Regions from separate parts of the Salinicola endophyticus genome, predicted to be linked through region 1. Evidence: predicted binding sites of a transcription regulator. Region 1 holds the regulator's gene; the other holds the start of a gene.
What was found. Region 1 encodes PhoB, which activates phosphate uptake and scavenging genes when phosphate is short. Its sites were predicted from a motif close to TGTCATANNNNTGTCANA; they were not measured.
Positions count from the first base shown of each region.

Region 1 (7,934 bases):
GCCATCGAAGGCGTAGACATAGCTGCCGTCGAGATCGAGCGCCGACAGGTCGCGCCGTGCCAGATCCTGCGCCGCTTCGATGCTGAACTCACCCTGGGCGGCGCGATCGGCGTAGCGCTGTACCATTGTCTGGGCGCTGGCGACGAAGCTCTTGAGCCCCTTGACCCGCTCGGCCATCAGGGTGTCGCGCTTCTCCAGGGCCATCCAGCCCACCAGCACCAGCATGCCGAGCCACATCAATCCCACCGTGATCCAGAGTTTTTGCCGCATCGTCATCGCGAAAACCGTCCTTATCCGAGGTGTCTGCCGACTCATATAGAGGAGTGAATTACTAGTCAGCTCCCTTTATCGGCAGCACCTACTTAAGATTGAGATAACGATTCGCTGCGCATCGAGCCGCTGCCGCCGGAGACGTGCGCGGCAGCCCGATACGAGACAAGGGGGCGATGGGGCGAGGGCCTATAAATCGCGGGCCGAGAGAGCGGGCCTAGAGCGAGCGGGTCGAGCGCCAGGGGCGGCGAGAGCAGGGCAACTGCGCGGGAAGAAGCGAGCGGCACGGTTGCCGCCCGTAGCGTTCATGGCAGCGCCGAGGTGGCCAGCGTATTGCCCTCGTCGCCTTCGACCAGACGCGTGGCAGGGAATACACAGCGAAAGCGGGCGCCCATGCCGGGTCGGCTGACGATCTCCAGTTGGGCATCGTGGCGCAGCAGCACGTGCTTGACGATGGCCAGCCCGAGGCCGGTACCGCCGGTGGCGGCGCTGCGGCCCTTGTCGACACGGTAGAAGCGCTCGGTCAGGCGCGGGATGTGCACCGGGTCGAAACCCTCACCATCGTCCTCCACCTCGATCGCGGCGCCATCGTGCCACGGCTTCCAGCGCAGCGTGATACAGCTACCATCAGGGGTGTAGCGCACGGCGTTGAAGACCAGGTTGGAGACGGCGCTGCGGATCTCCTTGGTATTGCCGAGCAGCTGGCGCGGCTCGTCGACCTGCAGCGCGAGCTGCTGGCGTCCCGCGCTGAGCCCGCGGGCGTCGTCGAGCACACTGTCGAGCAGGGCGCGGATATCGAGGGTATCGCGGTCGTTGTCTGGGCTATCGATCTCGAGCCGCGACAACAGCAGCAGATCCTCGACCAGGTTCTGCATGCGCGTGGTCTGCGCCTGCATCTGCGAGAAACCGCGCTGCCAGCGGGTCGGCAGCTGGTCGGCGTGGTCGGAGTAGGTCTCCAGATAGCCGGCCAGCACGGTCAGCGGGGTGCGCAGCTCGTGGGAGACATTGGCGACGAAGTCGCGGCGCATCATCTCCAGCTGGTGCAGCCGGGTCACGTCGCGCACCATCAGCAGGCGTTCGTCATCGCCGAACAGGGTGATATGGAACTGCAGCGTATGCGCGGCGTCGATCGGTGAGGGGATCAGCAGCGGCTCGCGGTAGTCGCGGGCCTCGAAGTAGTCGATGAAGCGCGGATCGCGCAGCAGGTTGGTGATCGGCTGGCCGCGGTCATGGTCGGGCTGCAGGCCGAGCATGTCGGAGGCGGCGCTGTTCCACCACTCCAGGTCGCCGCGCGGATCCAGCATCACCACGCTGTCGCGCATCGCCTCGCAGGAGTCCTGGATGCGCCGCAGGATATCGCGCAGCCGGCGCTGCATCTGGCTCTGCGCTTTCTGGTAAGTGTAGAGGCGGTCGAACAGATCGCCCCATACGCCGGTGCCGGGCGGCGGCGCCTCACGCGGATGGCGCAGCAGCCACACATAGAGCAGGCGCACATGGCGTAGATGCAGGAAGACATAGAGCCCGAGCCCCGCGGCCAGCCCCCAGCCGAGGCCAGCGAACAGCGCGCCGAACAGCTCGCCCAGCAGCGTACCCATCGCGCCGAGCCCGAACAGCATGTAGCCAAGGCGCCACAGTTCGTTGATCCAGTAGCGCACGCTGCGACTTACTCCCTGATCGAAAAGCGGTAACCGGTGCCGCGCACCGTCTGGATCAGATGCTGGTGCGTCTCGCCCAGCGACTTGCGCAGCCGGCGGATATGCACGTCGACGGTGCGCTCCTCGACGTAGACGTTGCCACCCCAGACCTGATCGAGCAACTGGCTACGCGTGTAGGCGCGCTCCTGGTGGGTCATGAAGAACTGCAGCAGGCGGTACTCGGTGGGGCCGATCTCCAGCGCGCTGCCGTGTGAGGTGACGCGATGGCTGGCGGGGTCGAGCTTGAGCCCCTCGACCTCGACCGCCTCCTCGATGCCCGGTGGCGTGGCCCGGCGCAGCACCGCCTTGAGCCGGGCTACCAGCTCGCGCGGCGAGAACGGCTTGGTGATGTAGTCGTCGGCGCCCGCCTCGAGCCCCTGGACCTTGTTGTCCTCCTCACCCTTGGCGGTGAGCAGGATGATCGGCATCTCGGCGGTGGCTTCCTCGCGCTTGAGGCGGCGCGCCAGCTCGATCCCGCTGGTGCCCGGCATCATCCAGTCGAGCAGGATCAGATCCGGCTTGTGGTCCAGCGCCATGGCGTGGGCGCTCTGAGCGTTGTCCGCCTCCAGCACGCGGTAGTCGGCCATCTCCAGTGCCACGGCGATCATTTCGCGGATGGAGGGCTCGTCGTCAACGATGAGTACGGTCTTGGAGCTCATGACAGGCCTCGAGTGAGCCGCCGGAGGAGGCGCGCGTGCAGCGGACAACCTTCCGGCCGTGACAGAACGGTGACGATTACAGCGTGAAAATATGACAAATGCGTGACATCGATATCATCCCTCACATCTCTCATCGAGACCATCGGCCCTGGCGACGGCCGGCGGCCGATGGGGACGAAGGGGCGATCGATGAGGGCAGCGGCTCATATCATCGGCCACAGGCTCAGCACCACGCCGGCGAACAGCAACAGCCCCGACCAGAAGTTGTTGAGGAAGGCCTGGAAGCAGGGGCCGCGCTCGCGCTCACGGATCAGCCACTGCTGATAGATGAAAGTTGCCGCCATCGCTGCCAGCCCCAGCCAGAAGAACCCGCCCAGCGCCAGGCGTGCACCGATCCAGGCCAGCAGCGCCAGCGTGGCCAGTTGCAGCAGACCGATGATCAGCTTGTCGGCGCGGCCGAACAGGCGCGCGGTGGATTTCACTCCGATCTTGATGTCGTCGTCGCGATCGACCATGGCGTACTGGGTGTCGTAGGCCACGGTCCAGGCCAGGTTGGCCAGCAGCAGCAGCCACGCTTCCAGCGGCACGCTGCGGCTCACCGCCATGAACGCCATCGGGATGCTCCACGAGAACGCCAGCCCCAGCACCACCTGGGGCAGATGGGTGTAGCGCTTCATGAAGGGGTAGAGCGCGGCCAGCGCCACGCCGACGAAGGAGAGCAGCACCGTGGGCAGGTTGGTGAAGCAGACCAGCACGAAGGCTGCCGCGACCAGCACCGCGAACAGGATCTTGGCCTCGCGCTCGCGGATACGCCCGGTGGCCAGCGGGCGCTCGCGGGTGCGCTTGACGTGGCCATCGATCCTGCGGTCGGCGTAGTCGTTGACCACGCAGCCGGCGGCGCGCATCAGATAGACGCCGAGCACGAAGATGATCAGGTTGGCGCGATCCGGCAGGCCGTCGGCGGCGAGCCACAGCGCCCACAGCGTGGGCCACATCAGCAGCCAGGTGCCGATCGGCTTGTCGAGCCGGGTCAGGCGCAGGAAATCGGGGATTCGCGCCAGGCCGCGGGGGCGTGGCGTGGGGTCGGCGGCGGTGACGGGATCGGGGCCGGCGGCGGACATCGAATTCTCCAGAACGGCGAGCGGGACGCGACTGGCTGGACCTTACACCACAACCCCGCCGGCAGCGAGGCGTGGCAATGGGGTGCCGCGATAGGGGTAGCAATAGGGGGTAGCGATAGAGGGTAACGATAGGGGGTAGCGATAGCGTACGGGACGTAGCGATAGATATTGCTTTTGTCACGCCGACGTGCTCAGACTCAAGGTGGGCGCGGTCAGCGGATGTCGGCGTCGCTCCTGCGTGTCGATAGGCGCTGGCAGCACTGGGATCGCGGGACAGGGTGGCTCGATCCTTGGGAGTAGAACAATGACAAACCACGGTAAACCCGCCGCCGGCATCCACTACCAGCAGCAGGATGCCAGCTATTTCGACAAACGCGGCCTGCGTCGCCACGCCGGGCCCTGGTCGCTCTGGGCACTGGGCGTGGGGGCGGTGATCTCGGGCCACTACTCGGGCTGGAACCTGGGGCTCGCCTCGGGCGGTTGGGGCGGCATGGCGATCGCCACCGCGATCATCGCGGTGATGTACCTGGGCCTGACCTTCTGTATCGCCGAGATGTCGCCGGCCCTGCCGCACACCGGTGCTGCCTACTCCTTCGCGCGCTCTTCCATGGGGCCCTGGGGCGGTTTCGTCACCGGCCTGTGCGAGAACGTCGAGTACGTGCTCACGCCGGCGGTGATCGTGTTCTTCATCGGGGCTTATCTGGGCAGCATCTTCGAGACGCCGGCGGCGTTCCAGCCGGTGTGGTGGCTGCTGGGCTATCTCCTCTTTGTCGGTCTCAACATCGTCGGGGTCGAGCTGTCGTTCAGGGTGACGCTGGCGGTGACCCTGCTGGCGCTGGCGGTTCTGGTGGTGTTCTGGTTCAGCGCCTTCACCCATCTCGACTTTTCGACCTGGGCGCTGAACATCGCACCCGGCGGCGGTGAGCTCGAAGGCGGCCACGGACCCCTGCTGCCGATGGGTATCGGCGGCGCCCTGGCGGCGATGCCGTTCGCGGTGTGGCTGTTCCTGGCCATCGAGCAGCTGCCGCTGGCCGCCGAGGAGTCGGTCGACCCGCGGCGTGACATGCCGCGCGGCATCCTGCTCGGCATCACCACCCTGATCATCTCCGCCACCCTGATTCTGGTGCTCAACCCCGCGGTAGTGGGCGTCGGTAGCTACGCCCTGAGCCAGTCCGGTGAGCCGTTGCTGGATGGTTTCCAGGCGATCTTCGGGGCCGGCACCGCCAAGTTCCTCGCGCTGCTGGCACTGGTCGGGCTGATCGCCAGTTTCCATACCATCATTTTTGCCCAGGGCCGGCAGATCTACTCGCTCTCCCGCGCCGGCTACTTTCCCACCTTCCTCTCGGTGACCCACGGTACGCGCAAGACACCGTACGTGGCGATGATCGGCGGTGCGCTGGTGGGCATGACCATCATGCTGATCTGCTTCTTCGGCCTCGGCACCCAGGAGGGCTCGGCGGTGATCGGGGGCACGCTGCTCAACATGGCGGTATTCGGCGCCATGTGCTCCTACATCGCCCAGGCGCTCTCCTTCATCCTGTTGCGCCGCCATCACGCCCATATCGAGCGCCCCTACCGCAGCCCCTTCGGTATCCCCGGTGCCGTGGCGACCATCGTCATCGCGCTGATGACGATCTACTTCCAGCTCAGCGACAGCACCTATCGGATCGGCGTGATCGGCGTCGCCCTGTGGCTGGCGGTGGGTATCGGCTACTTCGCCTGCGTCGGGCGGCACCGTCTGATCCTGTCGCCGGAGGAGGAGTTCGCCATGCAGCGAGGCGAGCAGGCCGAGGCGGACGACGACAGCCGTGCAGCGGGCTCCTGATCTCCCTGACATCGTGAGCGAGGAACGGCCATGAGTGATCGCCAAGTCAGAAGCGTGCGCACCGCCGCCGAGGCGCGTGAACTCGTCGAGGCGCGCGGATTGACCCACGTCAAGGTCGGCATGTTCGACATCGACGGCGTGATGCGCGGTAAGTACATGCAGCGCGACAAGTTCTTCGCCGCGCTGAAGAAGGGGTTCGCCTTCTGCGATGTGGTACTGGGCTGGGACAGCAAGGACGAGCTCTACGACAACGTCGCTTTCACCGGCTGGCATACCGGCTATCCGGATGCGCCGCTGCGGATCGTCCCCGAGAGCTGCCGCGAGGTGCCGTTCGAGGGCGACATGCTGCTGTTTCTGGCCGAGTTCGAGGGTGATGCCGGCCAGCTCTGCCCGCGCGGGCTGCTCAGGCGCGTGCTGGCCCGCGCCGAGGCGCAGGGGTTCGATGTCCTCGGTTCGCTGGAGTACGAGTTCTTCCTGTTCCAGGAGACCCCGGAGTCGATCCGCGAGAAGGGCTATCGTGACCTCAAGCCGCTGACGCCGGACATGATGGGCTACTCGATGCTGCGCAGCTCGGTGCATGGCGAGCTCTACCACGACCTGCTGGCGCTGGCGGAGACCATGGATTTCCCCATCGAGGGGCTGCATACCGAGACCGGGCCCGGCGTGCTCGAGGCGGCGATCGGCGTCGACGACGCCCTGAACGCCGGCGACAAGGGGGCGCTGTTCAAGACCTTCACCAAGGTGTGGGCGCAGCGGCGCGGGCTGATGGCGACCTTCATGGCCAAGTGGTCGCCGGACTACCCCGGTCAGAGCGGGCATATCCATCTCTCGCTGCGCCATCGCGACGGCGACCGTTCGGCTTTCTTCGATGCCGACGCGGCCGATGGCATGAGCCAGATCCAGCGCCACTTCGTCGCCGGCCAGCAGCGTCTGATGCCGGAGCTGCTGGCGATGTTCGCGCCGACGATCAACAGCTATACCCGACTGATTCCCGGCTTCTGGGCGCCCACCGATGCCACCTGGGGGGTCGAGAACCGCACCTGTGCGCTGCGCGTGATCCCCGGCTCTGAGACGTCTCAGCGGGTCGAGTATCGCCTCGGCAGCGCCGACGCCAATCCCTACCTGGCCCTGGCCGCAGCGATCGGTTCCGGGCTCTACGGCATCGAGCAGGGCCTAGAGCCGGAGGCCCCGATCACCGGCAATGCCTACGAACTCGAACACCCGGCGTCGCTGGCGTTGCCGCGCACGCTAGGGGAGGCCGCCGGCCGGCTGCGCGACTCGCGTGCTGCCCGCGAGCTGTTCGGCGACGCCTTCGTCGAGCATTTCGCCGCCACCCGCGAGTGGGAGGAGCGCCAGTTCCGTCGCCATATCACCGATTGGGAGTTGGCACGTTACTTCGAGATTATTTGAGCCCCCGGGGCACGGCCGGGATAACGGGAATTTCTGGGTGGGAGCAGCGCATGGCACGACAACGTACGATTTCCCCCGTGGATGGCGGGGTCTATGTCGAACGCGAGCTGGCCGAGGCGACACAGATCGAGGCCTGCATCGCCCGCGCCGTGGCGGCGCAACGAACGTGGCGCGAAACGCCGTTGGCGACCCGCGCGCGATTCTGCTCGGCGATGGTCGATGCCTTCGTCGCGCGGCGCGATCAGCTGGCGGAGGAGCTGACCTGGCAGATGGGGCGGCCGATCGCCGCCGCCGGCGGTGAGATCGGCGGCTTCGAGGAGCGTGCGCGCGGCATGATCGCGCTCGCCGAGTCGGCGCTGGCGCCGATCCGGCTGCCGGAAAAGCCGGGCTTCACCCGCTATATCACCCGCGAGCCATTGGGCGTGTCGCTGATCGTGGCGCCCTGGAATTTCCCTTTCATGACCGCCGTCAATGCGGTGGTGCCGGCGATCATGGCGGGCAATACGGTAATCCTCAAACACTCCGCGCAGACCCCGCTATGCGCTGAGCGTATCCATGAAGCCTTCCAGGCCGCCGGATTGCCCGAAGGTGTGTTTCAGTTCCTGCATCTGGCGCATGCCGACACCGAGGCGCTGATCCGCGATTCCCGCATCGCTCACGTCTCCTTCACCGGCTCGGTGGCCGGCGGCGAGATGGTCGAGCGCAATGCGGCGGGGCGCTTCATCGCCACCGGGCTGGAGCTGGGCGGCAAGGATCCGGCCTATATTCGTGCCGACGTCGACGTCGACCTCGACGCCGCCGTGCCGGCGGTGATGGATGGCGCCTTCTTCAACTCGGGGCAGAGCTGCTGCGGGATCGAGCGCATCTATGTCCATCGCGATATCGCCGAGGCCTTCGTCGAGCGCGCGGTGGCCTGGGTGCGCCAGCTCAGGCTGGGCAACCCCACCGACCCGCA
Region 1 covers NZ_CP159578.1:4,217,345-4,225,278, reverse strand. Annotated here, with positions in the region: gene ABV408_RS19050 (methyl-accepting chemotaxis protein) at 1-276, opposite strand, end outside; gene phoR (phosphate regulon sensor histidine kinase PhoR) at 576-1,925, opposite strand; gene phoB (phosphate regulon transcriptional regulator PhoB) at 1,934-2,623, opposite strand; gene ubiA (4-hydroxybenzoate octaprenyltransferase) at 2,827-3,744, opposite strand; gene ABV408_RS19030 (amino acid permease) at 4,049-5,569, shown strand; gene ABV408_RS19025 (glutamine synthetase) at 5,600-6,979, shown strand; gene ABV408_RS19020 (aldehyde dehydrogenase family protein) at 7,030-7,934, shown strand, end outside.

Region 2 (7,934 bases), 1.9 Mb from region 1:
CGGTGTTCTACTGCGTGATGAACGGCGGTCTGATCACGACGGGGCATCTGTTGACCCGGCTCGGGTTCCCGCTCGAGGTCGACTATCTCCACGCCACCCGCTATCGCGGCGGGCTCCGTGGCGGTGAGCTGTTCTGGCGGGTCTCGCCGGAGATCCCCATGGCCGGGCGCCATGTGGTGATCGTCGATGACATTCTCGACGAGGGGGCGACCCTGGCGGCGATTCTCGACTACTGCCGTGAGGCGGGCGCAGCGAGTCTCTCCACCGCGGTGCTGGTCGACAAGCAGCACGATCGCAAGGCTTCGCCGAATCTCAAGGCGACCTACTGTGGTCTGGAAGTGGTCGACCGCTACGTGTTCGGCTTCGGCATGGACTACAAGGGCTACTGGCGCAACGCCCCCGGTATCTTCGCGCCCAAGAACCTGTAACCCTGGAAGCAGCGTGCCACGCTGCTGCCGCTTTCCATCGCGGCCCGCTGCCGCCGCTGCCTCTATCTCCTGCGTCCCGCGCTCTGCTCCGCGTCCCGCCGTTGCCGCTAGCGCGGGCTGAAGCGTCGTTGTAAGCCCGTCTCGTTCATCATGCGCGTGGAAATCTCTTCGATCGAGAAGCGCGTGGTATCGATGAACGGGATGTTCTGGCGCCGATAGAGCGCTTCGGCCTGCTCGATCTCCTGCATGCACTGGTCCATTGAACAGTAGCGGCTGTTGGGGCGGCGTTCGGTACGGATCGCGGCCAGGCGCCTGACATCGATGGTCAGCCCGAACAGCTTGTGGCGGTGCTTGGCCAGCGATGCCGGCAGGGCCAGAATGCCGTTCTCGTCGAGGTCGTCCTCGGTCAGCGGATAGTTGGCGGCGCGGATACCGAACTGCAGCGCCAGATAGAGCGACGTGGGCGTCTTGCCACAGCGCGACACCCCGACCAGGATGATGTCCGCCTCCTCGTACTGATGGGTGCGTGCCCCGTCGTCGTTATCGAGGGCGAAGTTCACGGCGTCGATACGGTGCATGTAGACATCGTCTCGCCCCATGGCATGGGCGCGGCCGACGGTGTAGGTGGAGTGGGTCGCCAGTTCCTCCTCCAGCGGGGCGAGGAAGGTCGAGAAGATATCGACCATGAACGCCGGCGCCTCGGCAACGATCGCGCGCACCGACTGGTCGACGATGGTATCGATGACGATCGGGCGCACGCCGTCACGCTCCGCGGTGACCTCGATCATGCCGACCAGCGAGCGCGCCTTGTCCAGGGTGTCGATATACGGCTTGGTGACCAGGTGGAAGTCGGTATTCTCGAACTGCGACAGCAGGCTGCGTCCCAGTGTCTCGGCGGTGATCCCGGTGCCATCCGAGATGAAGAAGGCGGTGCGTGTCATGGTGGGCTTTCCTCGGCGTCGATAGGCCATTGTCGACCCGGATTTCCTGTTCAGGCAACCACTTGTGACGACTCCGTCGCGAATTCCTCGGCTGACTACAAGAACCGTGGAAAAGACCGGATTCTTGTAGAAATACTCCAAACCCTACGCCCTTAAACTGCTGGCGCAGCCCGGGGGCGGCTGTTAGCTTCTGGCTCCAGCGAGGCGCAGAGGACGTGCCGCAACGTCAGCCGAAACGAGCAGGAGAGGACCTTGGAACCCTTCATCATCACTTTCGATCAGCTGGGTATGGGCGATGTCGAGCGGGTTGGCGGCAAGAACGCCTCCCTCGGCGAGATGATTTCGAATCTGGCCGATGCCGGCGTCACCGTGCCGGGCGGCTTTGCCACCACGGCACATGCCTACCGCGAATTCCTCAAGCACGAAGGGCTCAACGACCGTATCAATGCCGAACTCGCCACGCTGGACGTCGACGACACCGAGACGCTGGCCAAGGTCGGCGAAAAGATTCGCGGCTGGGTGATCGATACGCCGCTGCCGCCGGCTTTCGAGGCGGCGCTGGCGGATGCCTACCAGACCCTGCAGGCGCGCTATCCGCAGCTCAAGGTGGCGGTGCGCTCCTCGGCCACTGCGGAGGATCTGCCCGATGCCTCCTTCGCCGGCCAGCAGGAGACCTTCCTCAATATCGACGGCTTCGACAACGTCAAGCGCGCGGTGCACGAAGTGTTCGCCTCGCTGTTCAACGACCGTGCCATCTCCTACCGCGTGCACCGTGGTTACGCCCACGAGAACGTGGCGCTCTCCGCCGGGGTGCAGAAGATGGTGCGCTCCGAGACCGCCGCCAGCGGTGTGATGTTCACCCTGGATACCGAGTCCGGCTATCGCGGCGCGGTCTTCGTGACCGGCGCCTGGGGTCTGGGCGAAACCGTGGTGCAGGGGGCGGTCAACCCCGACGAGTTCTACGTGCACAAGCCGACCCTGGCCGCCGGCCGGCCGGCGGTGCTGCGGCGTACGCTGGGTTCCAAGCGGATCAAGATGGTCTACACCGAGGACGCCGCCGCCGGGCGCTCGGTCAAGACCGTGGATGTCGCACATGCCGACCGCCAGCGCTTCTGTCTGAGTGACGACGACGTCATGGCGCTGGCGCGTCAGGCAGTGACCATCGAGCAGCATTACGGCCGCCCGATGGACATCGAGTGGGCGCGCGACGGCGACGACGGCCGGCTCTATATCGTCCAGGCGCGGCCCGAGACCGTGGTCTCCAATCAGGATGCCGGCACCCTCGAGCGCTTCACCCTCAAGGAGAAGGGGCGCGTGCTGGTCGACGGCCGCGCCATCGGTCAGCGTATCGGCCAGGGCAAGGTCCGGCTGGTGGCATCGCCGGAAGAGATGCACAAGGTGCAGAACGGCGACGTGCTGGTGACCGACATGACCGATCCCGACTGGGAGCCGATCATGAAGCGCGCCTCGGCGATCGTCACCAACCGCGGCGGACGTACCTGCCACGCGGCGATCATCGCCCGCGAGCTGGGCATCCCCGCGGTGGTGGGCTGCGGCGATGCCACCGAGCTGCTCGAGGACGGTTTCGAGGTCACCGTCTCCTGCGCCGAGGGCGATACCGGCCATGTCTACAACGGCAAGCTCGAATTCGAGTGCCGGGCCACCAGCGTCGACAGCATGCCGGATATCCCGTTCAAGATCATGATGAACGTGGGCAACCCCGATCGCGCCTTCGCCTTCGCCGGGCTGCCCAATGCGGGCGTCGGGCTGGCGCGGCTGGAGTTCATCATCAATCGCATGATCGGCGTGCACCCGCGGGCGCTGATGGACTACGACAAGCTCTCCAGCGACCTCAAGCAGACCATCGATCTGCGCACCGCCGGCTATGCCGATCCGGTCAGCTTCTACGTCGACCGGCTGGTCGAGGGCATCTCGACCCTGGCGGCGTCGTTCTACCCCAAGCGGGTGATCGTGCGGCTGTCGGACTTCAAGTCCAACGAGTACGAGAATCTGATCGGCGGCAAGCTCTACGAGCCGGGCGAAGAGAACCCGATGCTCGGCTTCCGCGGCGCTTCACGCTATCTCTCCGACGACTTCCGCCCCTGTTTCGAGCTGGAGTGTCAGGCGCTCAAGCGCGTGCGCGACGAGATGGGGCTGGACAACGTCGAGATCATGGTGCCTTTCGTGCGTACCCCGGCGGAGGCCAAGGGGGTGGTCGAGCTGCTCGAGGCCAACGGGCTCAAGCGCGGCGAGAATCATCTCAAAGTGATCATGATGTGCGAGCTGCCGGCCAATGCGCTGCTGGCGGATGAGTTCCTCGAGTACTTCGATGGCTTCTCGATCGGCTCCAACGACCTGACCCAGCTCACCCTCGGGCTCGACCGCGATTCGGGTATCATCGCCCACCTCTTCGACGAGCGTGACCCGGCGGTGAAGAAGCTGCTGTCGATGGCGATCCAGGCGTGCAAGGCCCAGGGCAAGTACGTCGGTATCTGCGGCCAGGGCCCCTCGGATCATCCCGAACTGGCCAAGTGGCTAATGGAGCAGGGTATCGATTCCGTCTCGCTCAACCCCGACGCGGTGCTCGAGACCTGGTTCATGCTGGCCGGCGAAACCCTCGGCTGATTGCCAGCCAGGCCTCGCTGCGCGAGGTGGCGTCACCCAAGCCGGTGCGAGCGATCGCACCGGCTTTTGCGTTCACGAGTGCCCCGTTTGCATGGGCGTCGTGGTGTCATGAGCGGGTGTCATGAGCGTAGCCAGTTGCGCAGCTTGACCAGCAGCAGCTCGCCATCGGACATGTCGCGGCGCTCGGCGAGCAGGGCGCTTAGCGCTTCGGGACGGTCGGTGATGATGTTGTCGACCCCCATGTCGATATAGCGTGACATGGCGCCGGGGCTGTTCACCGTCCACACCGCCACGCCACGGCCGCTGCCGTGCAGCGTACGCAGCAGGCTCGGGTTGGCCTGGGTGTGGCGCAGACCGATGATGTCGGCGGGGGTCTCCGCCAGCGCCCCGGGTAGAATGAACTGCAGGAACAGGGTGGTGCGGATATCCGGCGCCAGCTGTTTGACCCGCGCCACCACTGACGGCGAGAGCGACGCGATCACGACGTGGTCGGCCATGCCGCTGGCGCGTATCTGGGCGATCACCTGGCGGGCCAGGCGGTCGGCGCTCAGCGGTGCCGGCTTGAGCTCGACGTACAGATCGATCCGCCCGCGGGCGCGCGCCAGCAGGGCGGCAAAGGTGGGGATACGCTCGCCGATGAAGGCATCGCCGAACCAGGCCCCGACGTCGACCTGGGCGATCTCGTCCAGGGTCATCTCGCTCAAGCGGCGATCGATACCGCTGAGCCGACGCAGGTTGTCGTCATGGGCGACGATCACTTGGCCATCACCGCTCAGGCGCACATCCAGCTCCATATAGTCGGCCCCGGCGTCGATGGCGCCTTCCAGCGCCGCCAGGGTGTTCTCCGGCGCCTGATGCGAAGCGCCGCGGTGGGCGGTGATGGCGACCGTGTCGTTGATCTCGAACCCCTGGAGAATCCAGCCCGCCTGGAGCAGCGCGAACGCCAGCACCAGAATCTCCGCGCCCCAGGCGATCACCCCCGAGCGGCGCGGTGCGGGCTCGCCGTCGAGCACCGGTGTGCGTCCGCTGGCACGCTGGAACAGGGTGGTGACCAGCAGGCTGTTGGCGCTGACGCCGAGGAAGGTCAGCGCAATGGTCGCTACGATATAGAGTGCCAGATAGGCGAGCATGGCCGGAATCAGCACGCTCGCGCGCTCGGGCAGATGCCCCAGCAGCGGCCCGCCGAGGGCATTGAAGAGCAGGCTGAAGAGCACCGGGATCGCCGCCACCGATAGCGCCGTGCCCAGCACCAGCAGTGCCATGCGCCAGCGTCGCCGGCGGGTCAGTCGATGGCTGCGGGCCAGCGCCGCAAGCGGACCCAGGCCCTCCAGCACCAGCGCCGGCAGGGCGAGAAACCAGCGCAGATAGAGTGTGCCGGCGAGCACTGCCCAGGCCAGCAGCAGTGGCAGTGCCAGAGCGAGAAACTGCCACAGCGCCGCAGGCAGTACGCGAACCAGCACATAGGGTTCGGTGTCTCCCAGCAGCCAGGCATAGAGATGGGCCACGCCGAGGGCGAAGGGCGCCGCCAGCAGCAGATGCGCGCCGACCTGGAGAAAGGCCAGCGCGGCCAGCGCCGGAAAGCGCCGCAGCACATGCCAGAGAGCGCCCATGGCGACCCGATAGCGCCCGCCATCGCGGCTGGAGACCACGCGCATCATGCCCGCCTGCTGCAGAAAGATCACCAGGAAGCTCAGCCCCAGGGCCGCCAGCAGCCACAACAGCCCCCAGGCGGAAAGTGCGACATCGACGATCTGGCCGTTGCTGAGTACCGGCTGGCCGATACGCTGCAGCAGGCCGGCCAGGGTGCCTGCGGAGAGTGGCACCCAGAGCGCGGTGGCCAGCAGGGTGAAGAAGAGATGAAAAGCGATGAGCGCGCGCCAGTGTACGGCGATCTGGCGCGTGATGTCCTTGATCAGCGGGCGTGGGGCAAGCATGTAGCGGTCGTCGACGTCCTAGTCAGTGTGGGGTCATCTTCCGTGTGACCCTGTCAGTCTTGTCTTCAAAGTGTCATCGGCGCAAGTCACACCAGTAATCTCCCTGTCCGAGAGGCATTTTCATCCGCTGGAAACGCCAAGGCCGCCCGCAGGCGGCCTTGGTCGCGCGATGCCCCGAGATCAGAACTGCCAACCCACCGACGCGGTGTAGGCATCGACCTTGTAGTCGCTGTCGAAGTCGTAGCGCTCGTACTCGGTGCGTAGCAGCAGGTGCTGGTAGTGGTATTGAACGCCGGCGCCGTAGACCGGATCGATACCGTCATTGTCGTCGAGGTTCGAGCCCGCGCCGAGATCGCCCCGGGCGTCGACATCCCACTTCGCCATGCCGGCCTTGGCGAACACTTCGAAGCCGGCAACCAGCGGATACTTGCCGATCAGGTTGAGGCCATAGGCGCGGGTCTTGAGATCGACCACGTTGCCGCCGCGGATGATATTGGGCTTGCCCAGGTCGGCGTAGAACGCCTCGGTGGCGAAGTAGGGGTTGTATTCGTAGCCCACGAACGCCTTGTAGACGCTGTCGTCGTCATCCACGTGGTAGCCGCCGCCACTGGCACCGGCGAAGCGGCCGACATCACTGTCGCTGCTGGTGACCTTGCCATAGCCGCCGCCGAGGCCGACATACAGGCCGTCGGCGTTGGCCGCCTGGGCGGCAGGCGCCAGCAGCAGCGGCGACAGCGCCAGCGGGAGTGCCAGCCAAGTATTGATCTTCATGTTTTCCATCTCCATCCCGTTGATGAACGCTGTTCTTTTATCTGAAAACTCTAATTTGCTGCCCGTCCTGGCGCAAGCCCGGCGCGATCCTGTCCTTGCCCGGCTTGGCGTCGACACGGGGGCGCGCGACAATGAAGCCGACCATTCACCCGCGACGAGGCGCTGCCGTTATCGATCTCCTTCGCCCCATCGACGCGCTGCGACGCCTGGCCGCCGGCCGTGTGTGGGGGCGTCGTCGCCGCTCACGACGTGTCGTGCTGTGCGGCTGCGATGCGCGCCACTACGGCTGGTTGCGCACCCTCAGCGGGACCCACGAGGTGATCGCCATGGTCACCGAGGCGCCGTGGCAGCACGCCACCCGTGTCGAGGGCGTGCGGCTCTATTACCCCAGCGAGGTGTTCTCGCTGTGCCGTCGCTTCGAGGTCGACTATCTCGTCTACGCCACGCCGGCAGAACGCGATGCGATCGAGCGCGTGGCACCCGCTGGGGCTGTCTTCGCGGCGCGCTGGTGCCTCGGCATCGAGGGCCTGGCGGCGCGCTGACGTGGCGCTCGAAACTGGCCGCCCAGCGGCCCTTGCACATAAAAAACGCCCCGCACGGGGCGGGGCGTTTCGGTAGCCTCTTCATGAAGCTGCGAGCATCGGAAGAGTCGTATCAGGCTTCCTGGGCGACCGGAATGACGGTAGCGGCCGCTTTCTGGAAGTCCTCGATCTCATGGAAGTTCAGATAGCGGTAGATCTCGCCCGCCATCGCATCGAACTCGCCCATGGTCGCTTTGTACTCCTCGACCGTCGGCAGGCGGCCCTCGACGGCAGCGATTGCCGCGAGCTCTGCCGATGCCAGATAGACATCGGCGCCGTCACCGAGACGGTTGGGGAAGTTACGGGTCGAGGTGGATACCACGGTCGACTTGGGTGCCACACGTGCCTGGTTACCCATGCACAGCGAGCAGCCCGGCATCTCCATGCGGGCACCGGCCTTGCCGTAGATGCCGTAGTAGCCTTCCTCGGTCAACTGATGTTGGTCCATCTTGGTCGGCGGCGCAAGCCACAGACGCGTCTTCAGGCTGCCTGCGGGCTGCTTCTCGAGCAGTTTGCCGGCGGCGCGGAAGTGGCCGATGTTGGTCATGCACGAGCCGATGAAGACCTCGTCGATCTTTTCGCCGGCGACCTCGGAGAGCAGGCGCGCGTCGTCCGGGTCGTTGGGGGCGCAGAGTACCGGCTGGTCGAGTTCGC
Region 2 covers NZ_CP159578.1:2,362,851-2,370,784, reverse strand. Annotated here, with positions in the region: gene ABV408_RS10715 (hypoxanthine-guanine phosphoribosyltransferase) at 1-428, shown strand, start outside; gene ABV408_RS10710 (pyruvate, water dikinase regulatory protein) at 536-1,369, opposite strand; gene ppsA (phosphoenolpyruvate synthase) at 1,622-3,994, shown strand; gene ABV408_RS10700 (glycerophosphodiester phosphodiesterase) at 4,114-5,928, opposite strand; gene ABV408_RS10695 (outer membrane beta-barrel protein) at 6,109-6,699, opposite strand; gene ABV408_RS10690 (hypothetical protein) at 6,831-7,241, shown strand; gene acnB (bifunctional aconitate hydratase 2/2-methylisocitrate dehydratase) at 7,354-7,934, opposite strand, start outside.
Region 2: a site for PhoB is predicted at 5,989-6,006, ahead of ABV408_RS10700 (glycerophosphodiester phosphodiesterase). Genes of this name have one in related genera too.